Regions from separate parts of the Aurantiacibacter aquimixticola genome, predicted to be linked through region 2. Evidence: predicted binding sites of a transcription regulator. Region 2 holds the regulator's gene; each other region holds the start of a gene.
The links. Region 2 encodes LexA, which represses DNA repair genes until DNA is damaged. Its sites were predicted from a motif close to GTTCCNCNCTTGTTCT; they were not measured.

Region 1: D6201_RS04320 (putative DNA modification/repair radical SAM protein) is a predicted target of LexA. The motif match lies at 2,171-2,186, and genes of this name have one in related genera.
Region 3: recA (recombinase RecA) is a predicted target of LexA. The motif match lies at 1,942-1,957, and genes of this name have one in related genera.

What each region holds. Positions count from the first base shown of each region.
Region 1 covers NZ_RAHX01000001.1:855,448-859,658, forward strand. Annotated here, with positions in the region: gene D6201_RS04305 (SDR family oxidoreductase) at 1-180, opposite strand, end outside; tRNA gene D6201_RS04310 (tRNA-Met) at 238-314, opposite strand; gene D6201_RS04315 (2'-5' RNA ligase family protein) at 397-906, opposite strand; gene D6201_RS04320 (putative DNA modification/repair radical SAM protein) at 924-2,168, opposite strand; gene D6201_RS04325 (PilZ domain-containing protein) at 2,327-2,725, shown strand; gene D6201_RS04330 (carbonic anhydrase) at 2,936-3,673, shown strand; gene D6201_RS04335 (TerC family protein) at 3,787-4,211, shown strand, end outside.
Region 2 covers NZ_RAHX01000001.1:679,568-683,778, forward strand. Annotated here, with positions in the region: gene moaC (cyclic pyranopterin monophosphate synthase MoaC) at 1-112, shown strand, start outside; gene D6201_RS03525 (molybdopterin molybdotransferase MoeA) at 109-1,305, shown strand; gene lexA (transcriptional repressor LexA) at 1,378-2,043, shown strand; gene D6201_RS03535 (ComEC/Rec2 family competence protein) at 2,068-4,211, opposite strand, start outside.
Region 3 covers NZ_RAHX01000001.1:1,066,156-1,070,366, reverse strand. Annotated here, with positions in the region: gene D6201_RS05375 (DUF4139 domain-containing protein) at 1-267, shown strand, start outside; gene D6201_RS05370 (DUF4139 domain-containing protein) at 278-1,888, shown strand; gene recA (recombinase RecA) at 2,034-3,101, shown strand; gene D6201_RS05360 (class I SAM-dependent methyltransferase) at 3,284-4,102, shown strand; gene alaS (alanine--tRNA ligase) at 4,174-4,211, shown strand, end outside.

The sequences.
Region 1 (4,211 bases), 180 kb from region 2:
CAGCGGATCGAGATCGGACTCGAGCACGTCCGCTTCGCGCCGCTCATACTGCATGTCGGGCGCGGGATCCTCGTCCCACGAACGCTCGGCCGCACGCATGTCCACGCCCGCATCGAGTGCCTGACGCAGAATATGCTGGCCGACACCGCCGGTCGGCCCGAATAGAAGATATCTTGCCATACGCCGATAACGGCGCAGCGCTATCTAAGTGCCAGACGAAAATGAATGTTTGTGAATTGGTAGCGGAGGAGGGACTTGAACCCCCGACACGCGGATTATGATTCCGCTGCTCTAACCACCTGAGCTACTCCGCCCCAAGGGCGCGCCGATACGCGATCGCGCGTCGACAGGCGGCGCATTTAGGCAGGGGCGCGGGCGCGGTCAACATGCGAATGGTCAGCCGCGGAAATTGAAGCTCCTGATGTGCTCCCACGGGCCGCCTTCGTACGAATACAGGCCTAGACCCTTGAACGCGAAATCGCGCGGCTGCACTTGCGGGGCGAGTTGCGCCTGCAGCGCCTTCGCCTCCTCGATACTGACCTTGTTCTGGATCGTCACATGCAGGCGCGGCTTGTGTTCGTCTTGCGGGGTCAGCATGCCATGAAAACGGTCTTGCAACTCACGCCACAGCGCAATCATTTCCTCGCTCTCCAGCTTGAGAGCAGTGCCTTTCCCCAGTTTCATGATGCCAAGCAAGCGGGCGGGCACCGGGGCGTGTTCCTTCGCCATAGACGCGAGGCATTGCTTCACCTCATCCTCGCAGCTCGGTGGCAAGGCGTGGAACAGCGTCACATGCGCTTCGAGATAATTGCGCTCCGCCGGGAAATGCGCATCGCGCAGGCGCGTCGCCCAGCTGTGCAGGTCGTCGGGAAGCAAAGCGGTTACGATGAGCGGAGAATCGGGCATTCAGCCTCACCAAAGGATTACGCCGCGAACAGTTCCAATTGTTCCTGTTTGGGCGCGAGCATCGCGCGAAGGTCTGTTCTGTCGGTAAGGGTGAGCGGCCGCCAATCCAGCGCGACGATGAAGGGCCGGACCTTGGTAATCGACACGGTCAGCTTCGCTACATCGTCCAGCCGCAGCGTGCGGTGGCGGCGTGAGGCGATGATCTGATTGACCGCTTTTACTCCTAGTCCAGGAACGCGCAGCAGCATTTCCCGGCTGGCGCGGTTCACATCGACCGGAAAACTTTCCCGGAATTTCAGCGCCCAAGCCAGTTTCGGATCGATATCGAGCGGTAGATTTCCATCCGCCTCCGTTGCCTGCATCACTTCGCGCGGCGCGTAACCGTAAAACCGCATCAGCCAGTCCGACTGATAGAGGCGGTGCTCCCGCATCAAGGGCGGGCGCTTGAGCGGCAGCACGGCGGACGCGTCTGGAATCGGGGAGAATGCGCTGTAATAAACGCGGCGCAGCTTGAAACTGTCATAAAGGCGACTGGCCTTGCCGACGATATCGGCATCGCTCGCTGCATCGGCGCCGACGATCATCTGTGTCGATTGTCCGCCCGGCGCAAAGCGTGGCGCATGTTTGAAGCGCTTCTTTTCGTCCTTTGCCTGACGGATCGCCATCTTCACACCGCCCATCGCGCCTTCGATCTGGGCGGCATTCTTGTCCGGTGCGAGGCGCGTAAGCCCGGCATCGGTGGGCAATTCGACATTGATCGATACGCGATCTGCGTAAAGGCCCGCCTGGTGCACCAGCTCGGGATCGGCCTCCGGGATCGTCTTCAAATGGATGTACCCGCGAAAGTCGTGGTCTTCGCGCAGAATGCGCGCCGTTTCCACCATCTGCTCCATCGTGTGGTTGGAGCTCTTGATGATGCCGGAGGACAGGAACAGTCCTTCGATATAATTGCGCCGATAGAAGGTAAGCGTCAGGTCCGCCGCTTCCTGCGGCGTAAAGCGCGCGCGGCGGACATTGCTGCTCTTCCGGTTCACGCAATAATGGCAATCAAAGATGCAATGATTGGTGAGCAGGATCTTCAACAGCGAAATGCATCGGCCGTCCGGCGCATAGGCGTGGCAAATCCCCATGCCCTCCGTCGAGCCGATACCTTTCCCACCGGTGCTGTTGCGCTTCGACGTGCCCGACGACGCGCAGGACGCATCGTATTTCGCCGCGTCGGCGAGAATTTCCAGCTTCTGCAAAGTGTCGAGCGCGGGCATCCGTTCGATATATGTTCTTTTGACCCGCGAGCCAATAGGATAATGTTAAGTCCGGAAATTCTTCGCGAGGTAATGCTTCGGTAACCACGCTTGCAAAGGCGATCTTAACCACGCAGCGGTGAAGCCTTTCGCCAATCACTTGGGGGGTCGTCAATTTCATGAAACTGTTCGCGCGTGCCAAGCAAGATGCGCTTCCCGAGAGGCGTTCGGGGCCGAGAACACGCGTGGATTGCCTGGCGAAGATGCTCATGCCGAGCGGGGATCGACCGGGCCGCCTGTTCGACATTTCCGCAAATGGCGCGCGCTTTCACACAGAAGTGCCGCCAGCCAAGGGGAGCAGCGGCATTCTCGACTGGACGGTGCACGAAGCGTATTGTCACGTCACATGGTCAGCACCCGGAATGTGCGGCGTGACTTTCGATAAGCCGCTGAATGCGAAAGCGCTTCGGGACACGATAGATGCCGCGGCGGCAGGCGCGCTCGGTGCCGCGTCCGCCGATAACGATGTCTCGCCGCATCCGAGCGGACAGGCCAGGCCGACACGCCTCCCCTGCTGATCGCGCCGCCGGGAACCCCCGGCTTCCAAACAAATTGTATGGACAAGCGGCGTGCGTGAGCGCGCCGTGCGTACCGGGCCCCTCTGGCGAGCTTGCGCTCGCGATGTCGGACGCAGATTGTGCGGATCGCTCGCGTTCCGCTGGTTCTATCGCGTGCAGGGGCCGGAACACGATCCTCCAACCTTGCATGCATCGAAGTGGAGAGAATTCATGAAATTGTCTACCTCGGCGGCCACCGCCCTCGCCCTGCTCACCGCGCCTGTAATGGCGCAGGACAAGGACTGGAATTTCAGCGATGGCGTCGATGACGAGCGCTGGTCCCTGCTCAACACCGATTACGCCCTTTGCGATGCCGGACTGAACCAGTCGCCGATCGATCTTGGCACGCCAAACGCCGTCGGCGACGTGCAGCTTTCTCACAATTACGGCCCTGCCAATGGCACGATGGCGCTCGGTGAAGAGAAGGTGCAAGTCAATTTCGGCGAAGGCATGGGCATGAATTCTGGCGGCACCATGTTCAATCTTATCCAGGTGCATTTCCATACGCCCGCCGAACACGCCATTGATGGTGAGCGCCAGCCGCTCGTTGCGCACTTCGTGCATGCCACGGATGACGGCAAGCTCGGCGTGTTGGGTGTAACCTTTGCCGAAGGCGCAGCCAATCCGGCGCTCGCGCAGATCATGCCGCATCTGGGCGATGCAAGCGTGCACAACGGCATGGAAGTGAGCTTCGACATCACCGACATGGTGCCCGAAGACCTCGGTGTCTATCGCTACATGGGCTCGCTCACCACGCCGCCTTGCAGCGAGGGCGTGAACTGGCACGTCGCCGAAACCGTGCTGAGCGCGAGCGCAGAGCAGATCCGCGCCATATACGACGCGCTCGGCCCGAGCGCGCGTTCGCTCCAGCCGCAGGGCAATCGCCTGGTGGTCGCTCCTGTCAACTGACGCATCACATGAATAACGAGAAACGGGGCGTGGGAAACCGCGCCCCGTTTTCGTGCCGGCCATCGATCGCGCAAGCTTCCGGCACCGTTCGCGGCTTTGCGCATTGAAGCGCCATGGACATCGTTGCGCTGCTTTCCGATCCCGCCGCCTGGCTGGCCCTGCTCACGCTCATCGCCCTGGAAGTCGTCCTCGGCGTCGACAACCTCATCTTCATCGCGATCCTTTCAAACAAGCTGCCCGAGCATCAGCAGCAGCGCGCCCGACGCATCGGTCTCTCGCTGGCGCTCATCATGCGCATCGGAATGCTGATGCTGATTGGCTGGATCGTCACACTGCAGGAGCCGCTATTCGATCTCGGCATCGTCGGCCCGCCCGTGGAGGGCACGAACAAGGCCAGTTTCGAAACGGCCTTCTCGGGCCGCGATCTTATCCTGCTGGCGGGTGGGCTGTTCCTGCTTTGGAAAGCCACAAAGGAAATCCATCACTCGATGGAGCCGGCGGACAATAGCGGCGATCTGCTCGACAAGACGCCGGACAT
Region 2 (4,211 bases):
GCTCACTGTCTACGACATGGCCAAGGCGTTGGAGAAGGGCATGGTGATCGAAGGTGTCCGCCTGCTCGCCAAGACCGGCGGCAAAAGCGGCGATTGGCACGCCGGGACGTGAGCCTGCTGCCTCTCGACGATGCACAGGCGCGGCTGCTGGACATGGCTGAACCGCTCAATTCCGAGAGCATGCCGGTAAGCGAGGCGAAGGGCCGCTATCTCGCAAAGCCGCTGGTGGCACAGCGGAGCCAGCCCGCCGCAGACCTCTCCGCCATGGATGGCTATGCAGTGGCCTCGGACGACCTTTCCGGTCCTTGGCGTGTGATCGGCGAAAGCAAGGGCGGCGCCCCCTTCACGGGATCGATCGCAGTTGGTGAGGCGGTTCGCATCTCGACCGGCGCACTCATCCCGGACGGCGGCGGAGCGGTGCTGATCCAGGAAGACGCCGAGCGCTACGATGACGACCTGCGCCTTTTGGATGACGGTAAGCCTACAGATCGCTACATCCGACGGGCAGGCTTCGACTTCGAAGATGGCGACATTCTGGTCGGCCCAGGCGAACGCCTTGGCCCCGCGCAAATCGCTTTGGCTACGGCGGCGGGGCATTCGCAGGTCGAAGTCGGCAAACTGCCGTCCCTTTGCGTAATCGATGCAGGCAACGAGCTCGTTGCCGATCCCGGCATGGCAGAGACGCACCAACTGCCCGCCAGTAACGGCGTCATGCTCGCCGCAATGAGCGCTCCCTTCGTCAGCCGGTGTGAGCGCATCGGGCCGGTCGCGGACCGTATGGACGCCCTGCTCGGAGCTTTCGCCATGGCTGAAAGCGCCGATGTCATCGTGACAAGCGGCGGAGCATCTGTTGGCGATCACGATCTCGTCCGACCCGCGCTGGAAGCGTGGGGCGCCGAGATCGACTTCCGGCGCGTGGCCATGCGCCCCGGCAAACCGCTGATGGTCGCGCAGAAGGGCTACCAGATCGTGCTCGGCCTGCCGGGAAATCCGGTGTCCGCTTACGTCACAGCGTTCCTGTTCCTTCTGCCGCTTCTGAGGCGCCTCGCCGGTGCCGGATCGCCGCTTCCGCACGCGCTTCACCTGCCCACCATCGTGCCGCTACCCGGCGGCGGAACGCGAACCGAGCTGTTGCGCGGTCGCATGGAGGCCGATGGCGTGCGCGCCTTCATGCAGCGCGACAGCAGCGCGCTCCGAACGCTCGCGCGCGCCAATGCCCTGATCCGCCGCGACGTAGATGCCGATGAAGCCATGCCTGGCGATATCATAACGGTATATCCGCTCCAATATGGCGGCAACGCTTGACTTGCGCGAATCTGTTTCATAATTGTTCCTTATTCGTTCCCGAAGTGGAACATTGCGGAAGGAACCGTTCCGATGCTCACGGCTAAGCAACACGAATTGCTGCTTTTCATCCATAGGCGGCTTGAGGAAACCGGCATCTCGCCCAGTTTCGAGGAAATGAAGGAAGCGCTCGACCTGCGCAGCAAGTCGGGCGTGCACCGTCTCATTTCAGCCCTGGAAGAGCGTGGTTTCATCCGCCGCCTCGCCAACCGCGCACGTGCACTCGAGGTTGTTAAGATGCCCGAAAGCGCGGTCGGGAACGATCCCGTTGCAAAGGCCACGACGCCGCCGGCGGGGCGTCCGGGTCCGGCGAACGATGTCGTCGAAATCCCCTTGCATGGTCGGATCGCCGCAGGCGTCCCCATTGAGGCGCTCGAGGACAGTCAGACGTTACCGGTGCCCGCAGCGTTGCTGGGATCGGGTGAGCATTATGCGCTGGAAGTCTCCGGCGATTCGATGATCGAAGCCGGCATTTTCGATGGCGACTTTGCCCTCGTGAAGAAGGCGGACACGGCCCGCGATGGCGACATCGTGGTCGCGCTCGTCAATGGCGAGGAAGCCACGCTGAAATACCTGTTTCACGATGGCGGGCAGATCCGGCTCGATCCGGCGAATGCCAGCTACGATCCGCAGGTCTACGCCGATAGTCAGGTAGAAGTTCAGGGCAAGCTGGCAGGATTGCTGCGCCGCTACCATTGATCTGAAACGCGCAGGGCGGCTGCGTCAATCGCGCCGCCCGCGCCACCAGCCATGGTCGCCCTCACGCTCCACGACTGTCGTGATCTTCGGCTCGTCGAGCACGATGGAAAGGCCGCCGGTCCGCTCCAGCATGCGTCTGTCCGCTTTCAGCCAGCGTGGCTCGCAGCTTCTTGGTAGCCATCGGTCCGACACGACGATGTCGGATCGCTCGCAAGCCGCCGCAAGCGCTCTCTCCGTAACGATATCGCGACTGCGGCTCATGAGGATGTGATATTCGCGTCCGCCTCGTTTCAGCGCTATGGTGCAGAAATCGCGGCTGCATCGGGCGCCGGGCCACTCGGTCATGGGAACAGGTTCGCCTTCCACGCCGGCGAGTTCCAGCAGATTGTCTTTAGTATAATTGCTGCGCGTGTCTCTCAGGACAAGCAGTCGCTCATCCTCTCCGGTCACGCCGACATGGCGTCCATCGCTGGAGATCAGTACGTCCGGGACAGGTGTGGCGAGCAGTAGCGCCGTAGCGAATGCCGCCGGTAGCAGTCCGAGCAGGCGCGCCGGCCCTCGCCATAGTGCTAGCCAAAGCCCGCCTGTGACAAAAAGCGCGATCGTGCCGAGCGTCATCTGCGGGAAAAGCTTGACCGCCCCAGGCTGCGCAGAGGTGAAATGCGCGATAGCGACGAGCGCATCGAGCGATTGGCCAGCCAGCCACCATGCCGGCATTCCGAGCCCGACGATGTCCAAGACAAGGGCAATTGCAATCAGCGGCATCGAAACGAAAGTAACAAGTGGAATCGCGATAACGTTCGCAAGCGCACCGTAAACGCCAGCCCGATGGAAATGGTAGAGCACGATCGGCATCAGCGCGATCTCGATGACGAAGCCCGTCACCAGCAACATCGTCGTCGCGCGCGCCATCCGCACCAGCCACGGCTCGTCGCGTGGCGCCATGAAGCGCTTGACCGGCGCCGCATTGCTCAGCGCCACGATGGCGATGACCGCGCTGAAACTCATTTGAAAACTGGGGCCGACCAGGCTTTCCGGCCAGACCAGCATGACCGCCATCGCGGCCACGGCCACCATCCGCATCGACAAAGGCTCACGACCCAAAGCCAAAGCAATCAATACCAGCACCGCGCCGATGCAACTGCGGACCGTTGGCACCTCCGCACCCGTCAGCAGCGTGTAGCCGATCCCCGCCAGCGCCGCGACACCCGCCGCCAGCACTGGCAGCCGCACGCGCAGCACCAGCCACGGCCAGAGCGCAAGCAGCTTTATAGCGAGCACGTATGCAGCCGCGATCACCGCGCTTACATGCAGCCCGCTGATCGACAGCAAATGGGTCAGGCCCGCATCGCGCATTGCGTCTTCGTCGGCTTCGCTGATGGCCCCGCGGTCTCCGCTGGCGAAGGCAGCGGCGATGTTGCCTGCCGAGCCATCGAGATTGGACCGAACATGCGCGGACAGGCGCCGCTGCAATTGCGCGATAAGACCCTCATCCCCCGCTCCGCTCGATAACACCTCGATTTCCCCCTGCACGCTGCCCGTCGCGGCAAGTCCATCGAACCACGCAGTACGAGCGAAATTGTAGCCGCCCGGAAGCATAGGGGGCGCGGGCGGCATCAGGCGAACCTGCGCGCGGACGACCGAGCCCTCGGCCATGTCCGACGTCGCGTTTTCCAAGGGGACGTTCACCCGGATCTTGTGCGCAGCGCCGGTTTCGGGATCACGTACCGCCATCACAAGGCGAACCCGGTCCTGCGACGGCTGCTCGATGCGCTCCAGTACCCGACCCTCGACCGTCTCGAAAACGGGCCGCTCGATCGCTTCTGCACCGACCAGGGACGAGCGTGCCCAGATCAACCCTATCCCGAATGCGAAAAGCAGCGAGACGACGGTGATCGCCATGACCAGCGCGGTTCTGTCCACGCGGCCTTTCCAGCGTGCATAGCTTCCCAGCGAAAGTAGCATGCCGAATGCGATGCCCGCTATCCAGGATGCCGCGTCCGGCAGGACGAACCACGCGCCGATACCGGATGCGAGCGCAACAGCCATCCACGGACCGCGATCGAACCCCGCGCGGCCGAGAAACGCCTCCGCCCCGTCCGCCATGCTGGACAAAGACATACGCTTTCGCCAAGGCGTCTGCCGCACCGCAGCATCGCCCTCGTCTT
Region 3 (4,211 bases), 390 kb from region 2:
GAATTGGTGCGGGAGATCCGTGAGGATTACTCGGTCGACTTCTACCGCACCACCATGCGCTACACCTTTACCAATGCGAAGCCGGAGCCTGTCGTCGTGGAGCTGACGCAGGAAGGACTCGATCGCTATTGGTGGGGGCTCGACTACCGCGTCGTTTCCGAAGACGTCGAAGGCGAGCAGATCAATTTCGGCGAGCGTCTCTACCGCGTCACCGTGCCCGCCAATGGCGAGCGAGAGGTCCGCGTCACTTATGAGACGCGGTGGTAGGGAAGGCGCGGTGCGTCCGGACCGCCCCTGGTTGGCTCTAGCGCTCGCCCTTGCGGCGGCGCCATGCGTCACGACGCCCGCCACCGCGCAGGAGCGCGCCGTCGTCGACGCATCCGAGCCGACCGATATCGCCGTCACCATCTATCGCGATCCGGGCCGCATGCTGGGCGGTGAGATCGACCGCGATAATCCCCGCGGCTTCGGCATGATATCGGAGACTCGCACCGTCACTCTGCCGCCCGGCCGTTCGACCATCCGTTTCGAGGGCGTGGCGGAAGGCATGGTTGCGGTCAGCGCCATCGTCACCGGCCTGCCTGGCGGCACGATCGAAAAGAACCGCAATGCCGATCTGCTCAGCCCGGCATCGCTGGTGGATGGCACGCTCGGCAATCGCGTCACCATAACCCGCACCAATCCCGCCACTGGCGAGGCGGCGAGCGAAGATGCCATCGTGCGCACCCGGGCCGATGGCGGGCTCGTGCTGCAAACCGCGCAAGGGTATGAAGCGGTGCGCTGTTCCGGCCTGCCCGAGCGGCTGACTTTCGACAGCGTGCCTGGCGGCCTTTCCGCGCAGCCCGTCTTCACGATCGACACGGCCAGCGAGGCGGGTGGCACATATGAGGTGACGCTTTCGTACCTTTCCTGGGGCTTCGACTGGGAAGCCAATTACGTCGCCACGCTGGATGAGGGGCGCGATGCCGACGACGTGCGCTTCGGCCTCACAAGCTGGCTGACCGTCCTCAACGATAACGGCCAGACCTTCGAGAATGCCGAGTTGATGGCGGTTGCGGGGACGCTCAATATCGTCAGCGATTTCGACCGACTTTCCAGCCCGCCGCTTGCGCGCCCATTGCGGCTGACATGCTGGCCGCGCGGCAGCACGGCTGCGGGTTCGCCGGTGGTGATGTACGGGCCACCGCCGCCTCTGCCGCCGCCCATGGCTTCCGACGGGATGATCGTCGTGACCGGCAGCCGCGTTGCTGCGCCATTGACTATGGAGTCCGTGTCGCCGGTCGCCGTCATAGCCGAGGAAGAGCAACTGGGGGATCTCAAGCTCTACCGTGTGCCGGTACCGGTCGACGTCAACGCGCAGGGCCTGAAACAGATCGCTTTCCTGCGCGAGGACGATGTTGAGGGCAAATTTTTCTACGAGGCGCCGTGTGAGCCCTTGGATGCGGACGACCGCTTCGTCCCCATGAATGTCACGCTGGAAACCGAGAACGAAGAGGAGCGTGGGCTCGGCATGGCGTTGCCGGCCGGATCGATCGCCGTGTTCGAACCGAGTTCCTTCGGTGACCTGCTGGTGGCGGAGGATTTCCTGCGCGATTATCCCGTGGGCCGGGATGTGGATTTCGATCTCGGGGACAGCTCGCAGGTCTTTCTCTCCTGTGCGTTGCGCGACGATCATGAGGATATCGACGGAGGCTGGGAGAAGATCGAAGCCGTCGTCACGAACGCCAATCCCGAATCGGTGCGGGTGCGGCTGCTGTTGGGATCGCCGGGCGCATGGAACCTGCGCGGTGTGCGGCAGACCCTGAAGGATGGCGAGCGCGTGCTGGAATTCACCGTACGCGGCAATTCCTCTCGCAGCCTGCGCTGGGAAGCGCAGGAGATCGAATAGGCCGCGACGACCCGCCGCGGGCCTTGCATCGAACCGTTTCCAACAAAAATTTTGTTCCGCACTTGTTCTTACGGAACAAAGTGGGTACATGCCGTGTCAGTTGAAGAGTTGAACGCGACCCTAGTAAGCTGACGGAGGCCATGTCATGGCGAGTGCAAATCTGAAATTGGTGGAAAAGGAATCCAACGTGGACCGTCAAAAGGCACTCGATGCCGCACTCTCCCAGATCGATCGTGCCTTCGGCAAGGGGTCGGCCATGAAGCTGGGCAGCCGCGAAGCCATGAATGTGGAAGCGATTTCCACCGGCTCGCTCGGCCTTGATATCGCGCTCGGCATTGGCGGCCTTCCGAAAGGCCGCGTGATCGAGGTGTACGGCCCGGAAAGCTCGGGCAAGACGACGCTGGCGCTGCACGTCCTCGCCGAAGCGCAGAAGGCCGGCGGCACCGTTGCCTTCATCGATGCCGAACATGCGCTGGACCCGGTCTATGCGACAAAGCTCGGCGTCGACATCGACGAGCTGATCATTTCGCAGCCCGACACGGGTGAGCAGGCGCTCGAAATCACCGATACGCTGGTCCGCTCCAACGCGGTGGACGTGCTGGTGGTCGATTCGGTCGCCGCGCTGGTCCCTCGCGCGGAAATCGAAGGCGAGATGGGCGACAGCCATGTCGGCCTGCAGGCGCGTCTCATGTCGCAGTCCCTGCGCAAGCTGACCGGGTCGATCAACCGCTCCAAATGCATGGTGATCTTCATCAACCAGCTGCGCATGAAGATCGGCGTGATGTACGGCAATCCCGAAACCACGACGGGCGGCAACGCGTTGAAATTCTACGCGTCGGTCCGCTTGGACATCCGCCGCACCGGCCAGATCAAGGATCGCGACGAAGTTGTCGGCAACTCCACCCGCGTGAAGGTCGTGAAGAACAAGGTGGCCCCGCCTTTCAAGCAGGTCGAATTCGACATCATGTATGGCGAAGGCATCTCCAAGATCGGCGAAATCCTCGATCTCGGCGTGAAGGCCGGGCTGGTGGAGAAGTCCGGTTCCTGGTTCAGCTATGACAGCGTGCGGATCGGCCAGGGCCGTGAGAACGCCAAGACCTTCCTGAAAGAAAATCCCGAAATGTGCGCCAAGTTGGAAGCCGCGATCCGCGGCAAAACCGACGAGGTCGCCGAGGACATGATGAAAGGCCCGGACGCGGAGCCCGACGAGTGATCCTCAAGAAGGTGGGTAGGGGCAGGACTTTGTGCTCCAGGACAGTGTAACACCTGTCACACCTTGCGAAACCGGAGCCGGCGACGATGGCCAGAAATGGCCCTCACCGCCGGCTTCTTCGCGTTTTACCGGTTCGGTAACGCTGTGCTGCTACCCGCCCTCGAAACGAGCAGGGGAGTAACGTGACCGATACGAGTGAATGGCAGGGCCGAGCCGGCGAAAGCTGGGCGGCCGAATACCGACGCACCGATCGCAGCTTCACCCAGCTGACGGAACGACTGCTGTCGGAAGTGCGGCCTCTCGCGTTCGCGAACGTGCTCGATATCGGCTGCGGAGCAGGAGAGCTTGCTCTTGCCATAGCGCGCTCGCATCCCGCCGCGCAGGTGACCGGTGTCGACATCTCCCCCGATCTCATCGCCACCGCGCGGGATCGTAGCGCGAACCTGGCCAACCTCGTCTTCGAACGGGCCGATGCCGCGAACCACGAGGCGTCCCTGCCGCCCGATCTCCTCATCTCGCGCCACGGTGTCATGTTCTTCGATGACCCGACACACGCCTTCACCCACCTTGCGAGTGAGGCGCACCCGCACGCGGCACTGCTGTTCTCCTGTTTCCGTGCGAGGGATGAGAATCCCCTCTTTACCGAGGTGGGCCGCCTCCTGCCCGAGCCACCCGAAGACAGCGATCCGCGAGCGCCCGGTCCCTTTGCCTTTGCGGAGCGAGGCTACGTGTCCGGGATGCTGGCGCAAAGTGGATGGGGCGATGTCCGCCTCGAGCCGTTCGATTTCCCGATGATCGTCGGCACCGGTGAGAACGCGGTCGAGGATGCGGTCTGCTATTTCACCCGCATCGGTCCCGCTGCAAAGGCCGCCGCCCAGATGGACGCCGCTGCCCATGCGCGCTTCCGCGATCGTGCCCTCAACCTGGCAGAACGGTATTGCTATGACGGTATTGTGGCACTTCCGGCCGCCGCATGGATCGTCTCCGCCCGCAAAATCTGATCGCCGATCTCCATCACTGCGAACGGCGCAATGCGCTTGTCGCCACGCGCCGCAGCGCCTAACTCGCGATGATGCATTCGACCAACGACATCCGCCGTGCATTTCTCGG